Regions from separate parts of the Endobacterium panacihumi genome, predicted to be linked through region 3. Evidence: predicted binding sites of a transcription regulator. Region 3 holds the regulator's gene; each other region holds the start of a gene.

Region 1 (5,263 bases), 620 kb from region 3:
CTCATGGGCGGGACTTATCGTACCTTTGGTCGCATCTGCGACCGCCACCTTCCTCTTCCGCCAGTTTTTCATGACCGTGCCGGAAGAGATGATGGAGGCAGCCCGTGTCGATGGCGCCGGTCCGATGAAATTTTTTAAGGATATCCTCCTGCCGCTGTCGCGCACCAATATCGCGGCGCTTTGCGTCATCCTCTTCATCTACGGCTGGGTCCAGTATCTCTGGCCCATTCTGGTAACGACCGATCCCGGTTATTACACCCTGATGATGGCCATGAAACGCATGGTCGCCGTGCAGGATGGTGAAGTCCAGTGGAACCTCGTTATGGCGGCCTCGGTATTGGCCATGTTGCCTCCGGTCGCCATCGTCATATTCATGCAGCGCCTCTTTATCCGAGGCCTGACCGAAACGGAGAAATGATCATGGCTTCGATCGATATCGAAAGCGTCGGTAAGGTCTATACCGGTAATGTGCGTGCCGTCACCGACATCAACCTCGCCATCAGGGACGGCGAATTCATCGTTCTGGTCGGCCCCTCGGGTTGTGGCAAATCCACGCTGCTGCGCATGCTTGCCGGCTTGGAAACCATTTCTGAGGGTACGGTCAAGATCGGTCCGCGTGTCGTCAACCAGGTTGAGCCGGCTGATCGCGACATTGCCATGGTGTTCCAGAATTATGCCCTCTATCCGCATATGACCGTACGCCAGAACCTCGAATACGGACTGAAGAACCGCAAGACACCAAAAGCCGAAATCGATGCCCGGGTGGCAGAAGCCGCCCGTATGCTGGAAATCACCCAGTATCTCGATCGCAAGCCGCGCGCCCTGTCAGGTGGTCAGCGTCAGCGTGTCGCCATGGGCCGCGCCATTGTGCGCAAGCCGGCCGTCTTCCTGTTCGACGAGCCGCTTTCCAACCTCGATGCCAAGCTGCGTGTGTCCATGCGCGGCGAGATCAAGCGCCTGCAGCGCCGCCTTGGCACCACCTCGATCTACGTCACCCATGACCAGCTGGAAGCGATGACGCTGGCTGATCGTCTGGTGGTTCTCAACGGCGGCAAGATCGAACAGGTCGGCTCGCCTCTCGAAGTCTATCATGCGCCAGCCTCCACCTTCGTTGCCAGCTTCATCGGTTCGCCGGCCATGAACCTCGTGAAGGCCGAGTTGCAGGGGGATAAGCTGGCCATCGGCCCGGCGCTGATTTCGCTGAATGGCTTTGCGCCCACATCAGGGGCGGTTACCGTCGGCCTACGTGCCGAAGACTTGCGTGTGGTCTCGGGTGACGAAGGCATGCCCTTTACCGTCGAATATGTCGAGGAACTCGGTTCGCAGCGTCTCGTTCATGGCGTCGTCGGCGATCAGGCGCTGACGATCGCGTTGTCGGGCGAAAGCGAAATACCGGCCAGCATGCGTGTCGGCATCGATCCGGCAAAACTGCATTTTTTTGCGGCCGGAGATGGCAAGCGGCTGACCGCGGCTGACCATGCCGTTGCGGCAACCGATGTGCCAAGCCCGGCACCCATCGGCTGATTTGGCGCGAAGTTGGACGGTTGTTGCAATTTTAGCGATCGTCGCAACCGTCGTCTTACCCTTTTCCGGTAGGGTTCGCCCGATTACGGATCAGGGGATTGTCATGGCCTTGCATTATCTCGGGCTTGCTATTGCAGCCGTCGGCATTCGCTACAGGGGGCAGGCGCCTTTCGCCAGCCCGCTTTCGCCCTTCGTTGGCGGCTGTTCCGCCAGCGCGGAAATGAAATCGCTGCCGATCGAACCGAGCTGGGTGATATCAGGAGATCCACAGGCGCGCTTCTGCGCCCATTCCCAGGCAGCCGACAAATTTGCCTCGACCGGTGTGTGGGATTGCACGGCCGGCACGTTCCGCTGGTTTTTCGGCTGGGATGAAACGGTGGTCATCCTCGAAGGTGAGGTCCACATCCGCGCGGAAGATGGCAGCGAGCGCACGCTGCGTGCCGGCGACGTCGGTTATTTCCGGGGCGGCACCTGGGCGACCTGGCATATCGACAATTACGTGAAAAAGATTGCCTTCGTGCGCAAGCCGCTGCCCATGCCGCTGTCTTATGCTTTCCGTGCCTGGGCAAAACTCATGCCGAAGAAAAAGGCCGGGCTTGCGGCTTGAAACCCTGGGACAATAAGGCTCCCGAAGCAGTTGCCATCCCGCCTGTGCCGCCTTACATCTGGCGGGCATTTTTAAAGGGTGGCTTATGGCGAAGATCAAAACAGTCGCGTTCCAGATGGACCATGTCTCCGGCATCAACATTGCTGGAGATTCAACCTTTGCCATGGCGCTGGAAGCCCAGACCCGCGGTTATCAGCTGTTCCATTACACGCCTGACCGGCTGACCATGCGCGACGGCAGGGTTTTTGCCGCCGTAGAGCCGATGCAACTGCGCGACGTCAAGGGCGATCACTATACGCTTGGCGAAAAGGAGCGGGTGGACCTGTCGACCATCGACGTGGTGCATCTGCGCCAGGACCCGCCCTTCGACATGGGCTACATCACCTCGACGCATCTCTTGGAGCGCATCCATCCGAAGACGCTGGTCGTCAATGATCCGGCCTGGGTGCGCAACTCGCCGGAAAAGATCTTTGTCACCGAATTCGCAGACCTGATGCCGCCGACGCTGATTTCGCGCGACCCGACGGAAATTGCCGCGTTCCGGCAGGAATTAGGCGACATCATCCTCAAGCCGCTTTACGGCAATGGTGGCGCTGGCGTGTTCCATTCGGCACGCGACGATCGCAATTTCACCTCGCTTTTGGAAATGTTCGGCCAGCTCTATCGCGGCGAACCCTATATCGCTCAAGGCTACCTCAAGGAGGTTCGCAAGGGCGACAAGCGCATCCTGCTGGTCGACGGCGAACCGGTGGGCGCCATCAACCGCGTACCCGCCGAAACCGACAGCCGCTCCAACATGCATGTCGGCGGCCGCGCCGAACCGACCGAACTGACGGCGCGCGAGCGTGAAATCTGCGCCCGTATCGGGCCTGCGCTTCGCGAACGCGGTTTCCTCTTCGTCGGTATCGATGTCATCGGTGACTACATGACGGAGATCAACGTCACCTCGCCGACCGGCATCCGCGAAGTGAAAAAATTCGGCGGCGCCGATGTCGCCAGCCTGTTGTGGGACGCGATCGAAGCCAAGCGTAGCGCCTGATCCATCACTGAAACTGATCAACGGCCTGCTTCGAAAGGGGCGGGCCGTTCCCGTTCGTTCCTGTCCTTTTTCGCCTTTGTTCTGCGAGTACAACCTGTTTCAATCGAAATAAACGTTATGCGGGAAATTGTTCTCTGATTGTTCTTGTTTTGCGTGAGCTTCTGTGCTTGATTGCAATCCGGGGTCGTGTCTGGCGTGTAGCGGCCTCGCACTGGCGTATTGGGGGCAATGGTCATGGTGGCGCGTGTCGGTACGGTTGCGTTTCAGGGCATAGAGGGCGTTCCGGTCGATGTTCAGGTCATGATCGGACCGGGCAAGATCAATATGCATATCGTCGGTCTGCCGGATAAGGCGGTGGCCGAAAGTCGCGAGCGGGTGCAGGCGGCTTTGCATGCTTCCGGTCTGGCATTGCCGCCGAAGAAGATCACCATCAATCTGGCGCCGGCCGATTTGCCCAAGGAAGGCTCGCATTTCGACCTGCCGATTGCGCTTGGGCTGATGGCGGTGCTCGGCGCCATCCCGGCGGATGCCCTTTCCGGCTACGTCGTTCTTGGCGAACTCAATCTTGATGGCACGCTGGCGCCCGTAGCCGGCGCATTGCCGGCCGCGATTGGCGCCAATGCGCTCGGCAAGGGGCTGATCTGCCCGGCGGACAGCGGTGCCGAAGCCGCCTGGGCCGGCAATGAGATCGATATTCTCGCACCGCGCAGCCTGATCGCACTCGCCAATCATTTTAGAGGCACGCAGGTTCTGTCCCGCCCGCAACCGGCCATTCGTGCGCCTGCCACCGACCTGCCGGATCTTGCCGATATCAAGGGCCAGGAAAGCGCCAAACGGGCGCTGGAAGTGGCAGCTGCCGGTGGCCATAATCTGCTGATGATCGGCCCGCCGGGCTCCGGCAAATCCATGCTCGCCGCGCGCCTTCCCTCCATCCTGCCGCCGCTGTCTGCGCCTGAATTGTTGGAAGTGTCGATGATCCATTCCATTGCCGGCCAGTTGTCGGGCGGCAAGCTGTCGGATCGCCGCCCTTATCGAGCGCCACACCACTCGGCCACGATGGCAGCCTTGGTCGGCGGCGGGTTGCGGGCCAAGCCGGGAGAGGCGTCGCTTGCCCATCACGGCGTTTTGTTTCTCGACGAGTTTCCCGAGTTTTCGCCGCAGGTTCTTGATGCGCTTCGCCAACCGTTGGAAACGGCCGAATGCGTGATCGCCCGCGCCAATCATCGCGTCTCCTATCCGGCAGGCATCCAGCTGGTCGCCGCCATGAACCCGTGCCGTTGCGGCATGGCGGGGGAACCGGGCCACACCTGCGCCCGCGGCCCACGTTGTGCTGCCGATTATCAGGCCCGCATTTCCGGCCCGCTGATGGACCGTATCGATATCCGCATTGATGTGCCGGCGGTTTCAGCCGTGGATCTCATCCGCCCGGTGGCCGCCGAAAGCAGCGCCGATGTCGCCCGCCGTGTTGCCCGCGCCCGTGCGCGGCAGCAGGAGCGGTTCGAGGCTGCGGGGCAGGGGAGCATCACCACCAATGCCCGGTGCTCGACCTCGATGATTGAAACATTCGCAGCGCCGGATCAGGCCGGCCTGCAATTGCTGCGCGATGCTGCCGAAAAACTCAAATTTTCAGCGCGTGGTTATCACCGTGTCCTGAAAGTGGCCCGAACACTGGCCGATCTGGATGACAAGGAAACGGTGGGGCGTATCCATCTGGCCGAGGCAATTTCCTACCGAATGGCCGGGGAAAGAATGGCGATGGCGTCCGCGTGATGGTGCGCAACAGCCGGGCCGTTCGCACAGCCCGGCATTCGTTCTGGGGTGTTAACCGCCCAGTCCTTCGAACAGTGCCGTCGAAAGATAACGCTCCGCAAAAGACGGAATGATCACAACGATATTCTTGCCCGCATTTTCAGGACGGCTGCCGATTTCGATCGCCGCCTTCAGCGCCGCACCGGAAGAGATGCCGACTGGGACGCCTTCCAGCCGCGCCACATGGCGGGCGGCCTCCAGCGCGTCGGCACTGGCGACGGTGACGATCTCGTCATAGATCTCCGTGTCGAGAATCTTTGGCGCAAAACCGGCGCCGATACCCT
Region 2 (5,263 bases), on a different contig from region 3:
AGTAACCAACCATCGTGCAGCTCGGTCGCTGGCGCACTACGCCAGTCAAAAGCGTAATCCGTCTTGTGTTCTGGTTGCAGAAACCTCGACATTGATGGATTCGAAATCCGGGCTAGCGAACTATCAATCAGATTGAACGCCTCGTCGGGATCCTTATCAAAGTTCGCGTAAAGCTTGTCTCTGAGGAAAAGCGGGATCGTGCAGTCGTCGATCACGACGGGCATGACAATCGTATTCTTCTCTTCGAGTTCCCGGATCAATCCAGCGTTCAGCTCTCTTTTGCACCACTCAGAGGCCACAGAACTCTTGGAGAGAATCACGAGTATCGCACTAGACGTTGTAAGTGACTCTTGGATTTTCGATGTCAACGAGTCTCCCAGTTTCAATTCCCAACGATCGACCCACACATGATGCTTTGCGACCACGAGCATCTTCGCTAGGTTGTCAACGAACGCCTTGTCCTGATGGCTGTGGCTGATGAATATAGGCATTGGTTCTTACTCCCCAGCCGATCGATTAATGACTACAATTGGAGGCCACTCTCAGAGTAGAGAGGCTATTTTCTCAAAATTGAACCCGTTGGGCTCGGCATCGAGGTAAGCGCGAATTGCGCTGTCGTCGCCCACGCGCTTTAACATAGCATGATGTTCTTTTTCTTTACGTTCTAGCAAGGTACGCATCCCTGATAGGCAAAGCTCTTCGTTCTTCTTTAGTCCAACCTCAGGGATTTCGCGAAAATATCCGTATTCATGACCAGCCTTAAAGACACGGTCCAAGATGATGAGTTGGCCTGCCACTCCTATTCTCGGGTCGGTAACAGCCAAGCTAACATCGGTGCGCTTACCGTTAAATTCGAGCCAGGCATGTGAGATAAAGATGTCATCCGTCCCGTCGTTGACGTAGGCAATCACCGGAGAAGAATCAATTCCGTGCTTTTCTTTTAGGTGGAGGTAGAGAAAAAAAACAGAATGGTAGCACATTCCCGTTGCGTTACGCGACTTGATGACGTTGTTGTGCAATTTATAGGCCGCATCAAACAAGACCATTTCATCTCCGGAAAGGCCACTTTTCCAAACATCCAGCAACTTCGCTTTTTGCTTTGCTTGTCCCAACGGGGCCTCCTGTGAATCAACTTTATGTTTAATTGCTACATAGTGACGGAGGCTCCTACAAGGGACTGCTACAACGAGATGGGTTGTGTGCACTTTCATTGATCGATCTGCCCGCTGCGCTCCGAGTGATGTGCGCTCCGCTTACCGGGCAGCTCTGAGTTCAACCAGGTCGACCATATGAGGAAGAGCGGTCCATGACCGCCATGCTCGGATCAACCGGCGACAGGCCGGATCCGAGAAAGACGATGAAGAACATCGGAGGTTTCCGCATAGCGCCGGCACGCCGACAGCCAGGGCCGGGAAACCGGGAATTCTCGACACGCTTTTTGCCGGAATAAGGGACGCCGCAGGAGGCTCAGTATAGCGACCCGAAGGGGGAGCCGGGACCGACTTCCCCCGGCAAAAACGTTCCGCTTGTTAAAATAAGCCTTTAGGCCATACTCCCGCTATGCGCGGCAGATTACCTTCAGACGTCCACCTTCGCCCTGATGATCTCGCTCTGCTCGAACGGGTGTTCGCGCAGGTCGTGCCAGAGCACGACACCCATCCCGACGAGCTTTCAATGCTGCTCATTCGATTATTTCAGGAAGGAATGCGCGACGAGGAGAAGTTGTTGGCAGCTGCAAATCGTTGGTTTCGCTGAAAGCGTTACAGGTCTGCCTCGGCTGAAGGTTGCCAGGCACTGGCGTCCAATGCCTTCACGCGATTTACGAAAACTCTGTGAAATTCATTCAGTCGAGCCGTCAACCATTCGTGTTGACGCGGCCAATCGCTCCGGTCCTCCGGATCAGTGTCTGTCAACGCCGTTGATATGCGCGTGTCACGGCCATCGGGCAAATCTTCCCAAAGAAGGGCATAGCCTAACTCGGCTTCGATTTCGGCTTTTTGCGCATGAAGTAGGTGGAAATACGCCTTAGCATTAGTGTGAGATATATATATTTCCGCCCTAATCTGTCGTTTGTTTCGCGCGGTTGCTGCGGTGACTTGGATTCCGCTTCGGCCAATCGAATACCCCATCCAGGACTGAGGCTGCGGTTTCCGTTCTCTTGCGAGCGGACCACCCTTTGCCATCAAAGCAGTGCCAAATGCGCCCCAATAGGCCAGCTGGATCGCTTTGGTGCCGGAAAGCTCAGATTCATCAATCGCTCGCGCCGCCTGCGTGACCAGCTTGTTCCAGTTGTTGGGCTTGGAAACGATGTTGAAACGGGGAGCGGGCGGGGATGGTCCAATCCTCCAAAGCTCAACCTCTACACCAAAAAAGCGGAATGTCTCGTCAGTGATCCGATTGAGCCAATCAAGCGTGGACCGGTGTTCTTCGGTGAAACGGGCTGCGATCCAAACGATGGTAACTGCCTCCAGACCGGAAGCATAGGTTAAAAGCTGCCCCAGGTGCGAATGGTCGGTTCGTTCGAGCTGATTTTCGATCAGAACCCATGTGTTGGTACCAATGTCTTTGCACAGGATATCGGCACGAAACGGGCCGACAGCTCTTTCCTGTGCTTCTAGTTCAAGCTCCAAACCTAGCGTTTCGCTAAGCGTCAAAAGGTTTTCCTCGCGAGCCAGCCAAGGGGTGAAGTGCGATGATTCACTTACCCAAATGTCTCGCAGTTCGATCTTTTCGAGCTTGCCTAGATTATACATCGTCCAGTTTCCCCCTATCGTAAATCCTTCAATAGCTTGGAAGAGCTTACTCGGAAAGCACGATGACAACCTTCCAGCGAACGTAGTTGATGAGGATCGCGTAATATTCGATCTTGATTTTCATCGCCGTTTATGTTCCCTATTTGTTCCTTTCGCTCGCGTATCGTGAAAGGATATCCGGAATGCTCGCCGCCCTGAAAATCGAGGCAGAAGTCTATGTGCCTCTCATGCTCCACGGGCTGTGTGCTGGATTTCCATCCCCTGCCGATGACTACATTGAGGAATCTATCGACCTCACGCGGCTGCTGATCCGCAATCCGCCTGCGACCTTCCTGTGGAAGGTCGACGGCAATTCAATGCGAGATGCCGGCATATTCGATGGCGACCTGATCGTGGTCGATCGCAGCGTCAGGCCCGTCGACGGCGATATTGTCGTTGCCACAGTTCACGGCGAACGATCGTTGAAGCGGCTGCGCATGAATGGCGGCCGGCCGCGGCTGATGTTCGAGAATTCGGACATGCCGCTGTTCGACTTGCCCGAGATCGCGGAAGTCGAGATTTGGGGCGTAGCTCTTTGTAATGTCCACTGGCTGCGTCCGAGGAAGCGGACATGACCTCGTTCGCGCTCATCGACGGCAATTCATTTTATTGCTCGTGCGAGCGGGTGTTTGACCCGAAAATCGCCAAGCGACCGGTGATCGTCCTGTCCAACAACGACGGCTGCGCCGTTGCCAGGACACCGGAAGCCAAGGCGCTCGGCATCGGAATGGGCGAGCCCTATTTCAAGATCCGCGATCTCTGTCGCGATAACGATGTGGCGGTCTATTCCAGCAATTACACCCTCTATGGCGATATGTCGGCTCGGCTGAACACGATCTATCGGCAATGGTCGCCGGATGTTGAGGTCTATTCGATCGATGAGAGCTTTCTCGATATGACCGACATCCGCCCCGCCGAACGCGCCACCTTCGGCCGCGATCTGCGATCCCAGGTCCAGCAACGGACCGGGATTCCAACCTGTGTTGGCATCGGCCCGACAAAAACGCTCGCGAAGTTCGCCAACCATGTGGCCAAGAAGAATGCGGAGCTTGGCGGCGTCTGCGATCTGACCGACGGCAAGGTTCGTCAAAGCTGGCTCGACCGTATCGAGGTAGGCGAAGTATGGGGCGTAGGTGCTGCCTCCGAACGTAAGCTGTTCGGACTCGGCATCGAGACGGCCGGCGACCTGGCCCGCGTTGATGCGCGGCTTGCCCGTAATCTCCTAAGCGTGGTGGGCGAACGCACGGTATTGGAGCTGCAGGGCATATCATGCCTGCCGCTTGAGGACGTGCCGCCACAGCGGAAAGGTTGCGCTGTGACCCGTTCCTTTGGAACGCCGGTCACGGATCTTGCTGGAATGCTCGAGGCGGTTTCCGCCTACGGCATGAGGGCAGGGGAAAAGCTGCGCCGGCACGGCCTTGAAGCTACCCACATGGCCGTGTTCATGCACACGTCGCGCTTCAACCAGAAAGACAAGCCGCACTCGGCGCAAACGACGGTGCATTTCCCTGAAGCATCGAACGATACGTTCGATCTGATCCGCGCCGCCCAAAGCGGTGCGCGCAAGATCTTCAGGGACGGCCATCGCTACGCAAAGGCCGGCATCATCATGAACGATCTTGTCCCGGCAAGATCGCAGCCGCGGCCTTTGTTCGACGCGCGCGACCGCGACCAGTCAGACAGGCTTATGGCGGCGCTGGATGCGGTGAACGGGAAGTTCGGCCGCGGCTCGCTGATCCCGGCTTCGGCCGGCATCAAGAGAGACTGGCAAACGAAGTTCGATCGCCGCTCGCCGCGCTACACCACGAACATCAAGGAGCTGCCCATAGCTACGGCACGATGAGACGATGACCAGGAACGTGAACCCCGAAATTCTTGCTGACCTTCAAGAGCGGATCGACCAAATTGCAGGCGGTTCCGCGAAAAAACGGCAGACACTGCCTTTCGACGTGGATGAGATCGATGGTCGTCTACCAGGCGGCGGGCTTGCCTACGGCTGCACCCATGAAATTGCAGGGGGTGGAGCGGACGCCGTAACCGGCGCGGTTTCGTCCCTGTTCGCGGCGGGTATCGCCGCCAGGACGAAAGGGCCGGTCATTTGGTGTCTGCATCGGCACGACATTTTCGCGCCAGCGCTTCAACAGGTCGGGCTTGATATGGGCCGCGTGATCTTTGTCGAGACCGACAAAGAAGAGACTGTTTTGGAGAACGCCGAAGAGGCCCTTCGCTATGGCGGCATTGGCGCCGTCATTGCCGAAACAGTGCGCCTGCCAATGGTCGCATCGCGCCGCCTTCAGCTCGCAGCTGAACAGACCGGCACGCTCGGCTTGATCATTCGGCGCTGGCGCCGGCAGACAGAAGCGACGGATTACGGCCAACCCACGGCCTCCGTCACGCGCTGGCGCGTGTCGTCAATGCCATCCGAACCGCTTCCGGTTCCAGGGCTTGGTCGGCCGCGCTGGCTGATTGAG
Region 3 (5,263 bases):
GCTTCCGGCGCGCTCTTCAGGCCCGGAGCAAAACCGCCTTCGTCACCAACGTTGGTGTTGTGGCCCTGTGCACCCAGTTCCTTCTTGAGAACATGGAAGATTTCCGAACCGATGCGAACGGCGTCGGCAATCGATTCCGCGCCGACCGGCATGATCATGAATTCCTGGAAATCGATCGGGTTGTCGGCATGGGCGCCACCGTTGATGATGTTCATCATCGGAACCGGCAGAACGTGGGCGGCTGCACCACCGATATAACGGTAGAGCGGCAGGCCGGAGGATTCGGCAGCAGCCTTGGCAACGGCGAGCGATACGCCGAGAATGGCGTTGGCGCCGAGACGCGACTTGTTCGGCGTGCCGTCGAGCGCGATCATCGTCTTGTCGATATGGATCTGGCTTTCGGCGTCAAAACCGCCGATGGCGTCGAAGATTTCGGTGTTGACGGCTTCAACAGCCTTCAGCACGCCCTTGCCGCCATAACGCTTGCCGCCATCGCGAAGCTCAACGGCTTCGTGCGCGCCGGTCGAGGCGCCCGACGGAACGGCAGCGCGGCCCATCGTGCCGTCTTCGAGATAGACGTCGACTTCTACGGTCGGGTTGCCGCGGCTGTCGAGGATTTCGCGGGCAATGATATCGGTAATGGCAGTCAATGTTCTCTCCTCAGGTTGACGTCTATGCGGTCACTGAAAATGGCTCACAATCAATGACACGGCAATTACAGTGCAGGCACTTTTGATTCCTTGACGGTGATCAAAAGTGCAATTTGTCACATGGGCCTTTTCACGCAGCCTTGGCGATGGCGTCAAAAGCCAGCAGTTTTTCCAGCAGTTTCGGCATGTCCTTCAGATGCACCATGTTGGGGCCATCCGACGGCGCATTGTCCGGATCCTCATGCGTTTCGATAAAGACACCTGCCACACCGACAGCCACGGCTGCACGCGCAAGCGTTTCTACGAACTCGCGCTGACCGCCGCTCGAACCGCCCTGCCCGCCCGGCTGCTGCACGGAATGGGTGGCGTCAAAAATGACCGGCGAACCGAGCGATGCCATGATCGGCAATGAGCGCATGTCCGAGACCAGCGTGTTGTAGCCGAAGGAAGCACCGCGCTCGCACAGCAGCACATTGCCGTTTCCGCTTTCGGTAAACTTTGCCTGGACATTCTTCATGTCCCAGGGCGCCAGAAACTGGCCCTTCTTGACGTTGATGGCACGGCCGGTTTTTGCAGCGGCCACCAGAAGATCGGTCTGGCGCGACAAAAATGCCGGGATCTGCAGGATATCCACCGTTTCAGCAACGATGGCGCACTGCTCTTCGGTATGAATGTCGGTCAGGACCGGAAAGCCGAATTCCTTCTTGAGATCGGCAAAGATTTCCATTGCTGTTTCGAGCCCGATGCCGCGCTTGCCGGCAATCGACGTGCGGTTCGCCTTGTCGAAGGAGGATTTGTAGACGAGACCGATGCCAAGCTTCTCGCAGAGCTCCGACAGCGTGCCGGCGATCATGAAGGCATGGTCGCGGCTTTCCATCTGGCAGGGGCCGGCGATCAGAGAGAGTTTCTTGCTGTTGGAAAAAAGGACCTGCTTGGCCCCCTCGCCGACGGTTACTTCGGCCTTGGCGCTGACAGCCATGATCACTCCTCGAAAGCAAATACGGCACCCTGTCCGGGCGCCGGGGCAACCATGATACGGCTGCCCTTTTCCATGAATGCGACGTCATTAGCAGCAAGCTTTGCCCGTGTCACGGTGAGATCGGGAACACGGAAGACGATGGCGGCGCCGGTGAGGCCAAGCGTTTGCGATGACTTGAAACCAGCCTCGACCGCAAATTCAGCCCGAAAGGTTTCGGCAGACAGCACCTGCACGGCAGCGTTTCTCGCGGAAAAGCGATGATGCTCGCCGGCAAGCTCCGAACCGGTATCGATCGCGATCTGCAGACGCCCGACGTGAGAAGCCAATGCATTTTCCGCCACCAGCACGACCTCCGCCAAACCGAAAACACCGTTTTCGTGGCGCTCCAGTGTCGCGCGATCGGCCGGCAAGGGATCAAGCCGCTGACATGTGAACACGCCGAAAGAATCACTTTCCCCGCGCCCCGCAAAAGCCAGATGAAAACGGGCAAGTTTTTCCGAACCGTCCGGCAACTTCGCTAGCCGTGAGAATTCCAGCATATCACCGCCGGAAATCCCGGCTTGGGTAAACCGCTCACGGTCGGCACGCGCATTGTCCGTTGCCAGGGCGACGGCAGAAAAGCCCTCCTCGCCCATCACTGTGCGCGCCGCCTGATCCTGCGCCACGAATGCATTACCGGCTGCAATCGAGTTCTCGTAGAGTTCCGAATCCACAACGGCCAACGGCTCCAGATAGGTGCCATCCCTCATGAAAACACAGGCATTTCCCGTACCGAACGGATGTGTGGCGTCGGCCGCAACCGTGAAACCGAGCCGGCTTAATCGCCGACGAGCAATATCGAGAGACGCGGTGGGCAAAACGAGATGGTCGATGGTGAACATGGCCGCCCTTCTTCAAAACAGGCTTGAATAACAGTGATCGACTTTTCCCAGCCCGTGATCAAGCACACCATGCGCCGCCTTCGTTCCAAGCACTACCAATTTTCGTAGTTGCGGAACACACATGGAACATATAGTGTCCGTTCTGGATTTGTTTCACCTTCAAGGACCCGCCATGCTCACGCGCAAACAGCAGGAACTGCTTCTGTTCATTCACGAACGCATGAAGGAGTCCGGTGTGCCGCCATCGTTCGACGAAATGAAGGATGCGCTGGACCTGGCTTCCAAATCGGGCATCCACCGCCTGATCACGGCACTTGAGGAACGCGGCTTCATCCGCCGCCTGCCGAACCGGGCACGTGCCCTGGAAGTCATCAAGCTGCCGGACGCCTATAATGCCAGCCTGACGCCGCGCAAACCGTTTTCACCGAGCGTCATCGAAGGCAGTCTCGGCAAGACCCAGCCGGTCAAGACGGTCACCCCGCCACCGGTCGCCAATGACAGCATTCCGGCCACCACCGTGCCCGTCATGGGCCGGATTGCTGCCGGTGTGCCGATCTCCGCAATCCAGAACACCACGCATGAAATCGCCGTGCCGCCGGAAATGCTCGGCAATGGCGAACATTATGCGCTGGAAGTGCGCGGCGATTCGATGATCGAGGCCGGCATTCTGGATGGCGACACGGTCATCATCCGCAACGGCAACACCGCCACGCCGGGTGATATCATCGTCGCGCTGGTGGATGACGAGGAAGCGACACTGAAGCGTTTTCGCCGCAAGGGCGCATCGATCGCGCTGGAAGCCGCCAACCCGGCTTATGAGACCCGCATCTTCCCGCAGGAACGTGTAAAAGTTCAGGGCAAGCTGGTCGGCCTCATTCGCCGTTACCACTGATCTGCGATCTGCTGCTCAGGAATTGCAGCGGTTCCGGCAATGCCGGATCGAAAACACCTCGCCGCCAGTCATACTGGCGGTGGCGCTCCCAGGAGCGATCAGAGCCATCCATGGCGACAACGACTGACCATTCCTGAGGATCGGATTTTCCGTTAAAGCGGATTTCCAAAGCCCCCATGCGGCGCAGTGCTTCGCCATTGATCATCAGGGCGCCTGATCGGCAGCGATCGAAACGGGCGCGCGCAGCGATCACCACCTGAGCCATATCACAGGCGGGGCCGGCGTAACGCGCATCTTCCACAACCGCGATCGTCGGGCCATCGCGTGGTCTTGCGACACACCATGATCGGGCCGCGCAGGCGAATGTTGCCGAAGGGGTTTCCTGCAGTGCTTTTCGCATGCCCTGCCGGGCTCGGGCGATTTGTTCTGGTTTGAGCGGCTCTCGGCCTGCCCTTGCTACGGCAGCAACTGGCGCTTCTGGACTTGCCGCATTTTTCTTCGCAGCGCCTTTCTCCTGCATAGTGGGAGAAGCCAGGGACACAGCGTCCGAACCGGGCAGGTCTACACTCGTGTTTGCCGCCGTCAAAGCATGACTGGACTGGGGAGGCTTCACCTCCGTGTCCGGTGCCGGAATATCCAGCAAAGTCGGCCCCTCTGGCTGGGGCAATGACAGGGCATGACGCCACTGCGAGTAGATGAAACCGGGCGGACGGACGCGATTGGTGGCGACCTGACCATCCGCCAGAAACGCAGCAAGGCTGCCATCTTCCGAAACGAGAAAATCCGGCGGCGGATCGTGCCCTGCCCGCCATGAGAGAAAAATGGCCAGAGCCAGAAACGGCAGCCCCAGCAGATAAAGCCGCGTGCGCAGCAAGGTCAGGATAAGGAAGCCAGCCGTTGCGATGGGAAGAAACCAAGTCGGTTGGCGGCCGATGCCGACATCGCCACCCCAGCCGGCAACGGTTTTGGCGACGATGATGACGCCCTCCAGCCCCATGCCCATCACGTTCAAGAACGGCCCATCCAGCCCAAATGGCATCACCAGCATTGCAATCAGGCCGAACGGCATGACGATGAACGAAACGAGCGGCATGGCAGCCAGATTGGCGGCCAGCCCGTAGGTGGAAAGACGGTGAAAATGGTCGATGGAAAAGATGGCCGTCGACAGGCCACCGATCAGCGACGTGACGAAGACGCCACCGACCAGATGCCCCAGGGCAAAAACCGGTTTGAGCGCTGCCGGGCGCCATGGCGGATCGTCGCTATTCGCCTCCCTGCGCCTGCTCCATGCCGAATAGCCCGCCACCAGCGCCACCGTGGCGGCAAAGGACATCTGGAAACTCGGCCCCAGAATTTCCGAGGGAGAGACGACAAGAACGACCAGCGCCGCCAGCGCCACATTGCGCAGGCTGATCGACGGACGGTCGAAAAACACGGCGGCCAGCATGATCGCCATCATGATATAGGCGCGCTCGGCGGACACGCCGAAGCCGGAGATCAGGTAATAACCGGTCGCCATCAGAAGTGCTGCACCCGCCGCCAGCTTCTTGACGGGAAACGCCTGCGCAAAACCGGGCATAAGAGCAAACAGGCTGCGCATGCCGACAAAAAAGATACCGGCCGCCAGCGCCATGTTCAGCCCGGAAATCGCAACGATATGAGCCAGCCCAGAGACACGCAGCGCCTCGGTGGTCTCCGTGGAAATGGCACGCCGTTCGTCGGTCACGATGGCGGCGGCAAAAGCCCCGGCATCGCCGGGCACCGTGTCACGGATGCGAGAGGCAATCGCGCTGCGCCAGGTGAAAAACATCCGCTCCATGGCCCGCCCCCAACTGGCCGTGACAGAACCATCAGCGGCCAC

The links. The regulator LexA, encoded in region 3, represses DNA repair genes until DNA is damaged. The targets are predictions, from matches to a motif close to TGTTCNNNNTGTGTTCNG.
Region 1: ACRQ1B_RS10660 (YifB family Mg chelatase-like AAA ATPase) is a predicted target of LexA. The motif match lies at 3,299-3,316, and genes of this name have one in related genera.
Region 2: ACRQ1B_RS28230 (LexA family protein) is a predicted target of LexA. The motif match lies at 2,887-2,904, and genes of this name have one in related genera.

Annotation. Positions count from the first base shown of each region.
Region 1 covers NZ_JBOZRA010000001.1:2,136,957-2,142,219, reverse strand. The annotation lists gene ugpE (sn-glycerol-3-phosphate ABC transporter permease UgpE) at 1-418, shown strand, start outside; gene ugpC (sn-glycerol-3-phosphate ABC transporter ATP-binding protein UgpC) at 421-1,524, shown strand; gene ACRQ1B_RS10670 (cupin domain-containing protein) at 1,628-2,131, shown strand; gene gshB (glutathione synthase) at 2,217-3,170, shown strand; gene ACRQ1B_RS10660 (YifB family Mg chelatase-like AAA ATPase) at 3,405-4,940, shown strand; gene cysK (cysteine synthase A) at 4,992-5,263, opposite strand, start outside.
Region 2 covers NZ_JBOZRA010000012.1:13,675-18,937, forward strand. The annotation lists gene ACRQ1B_RS28210 (toll/interleukin-1 receptor domain-containing protein) at 1-491, opposite strand, end outside; gene ACRQ1B_RS28215 (hypothetical protein) at 543-1,112, opposite strand; gene ACRQ1B_RS28220 (hypothetical protein) at 1,561-1,755, shown strand; gene ACRQ1B_RS28225 (DUF4268 domain-containing protein) at 1,761-2,753, opposite strand; gene ACRQ1B_RS28230 (LexA family protein) at 2,936-3,367, shown strand; gene ACRQ1B_RS28235 (Y-family DNA polymerase) at 3,364-4,635, shown strand; gene ACRQ1B_RS28240 (ImuA family protein) at 4,640-5,263, shown strand, end outside.
Region 3 covers NZ_JBOZRA010000001.1:1,513,109-1,518,371, forward strand. The annotation lists gene eno (phosphopyruvate hydratase) at 1-650, opposite strand, end outside; gene kdsA (3-deoxy-8-phosphooctulonate synthase) at 781-1,629, opposite strand; gene ACRQ1B_RS07510 (VOC family protein) at 1,632-2,510, opposite strand; gene lexA (transcriptional repressor LexA) at 2,683-3,402, shown strand; gene ACRQ1B_RS07520 (ComEC/Rec2 family competence protein) at 3,383-5,263, opposite strand, start outside.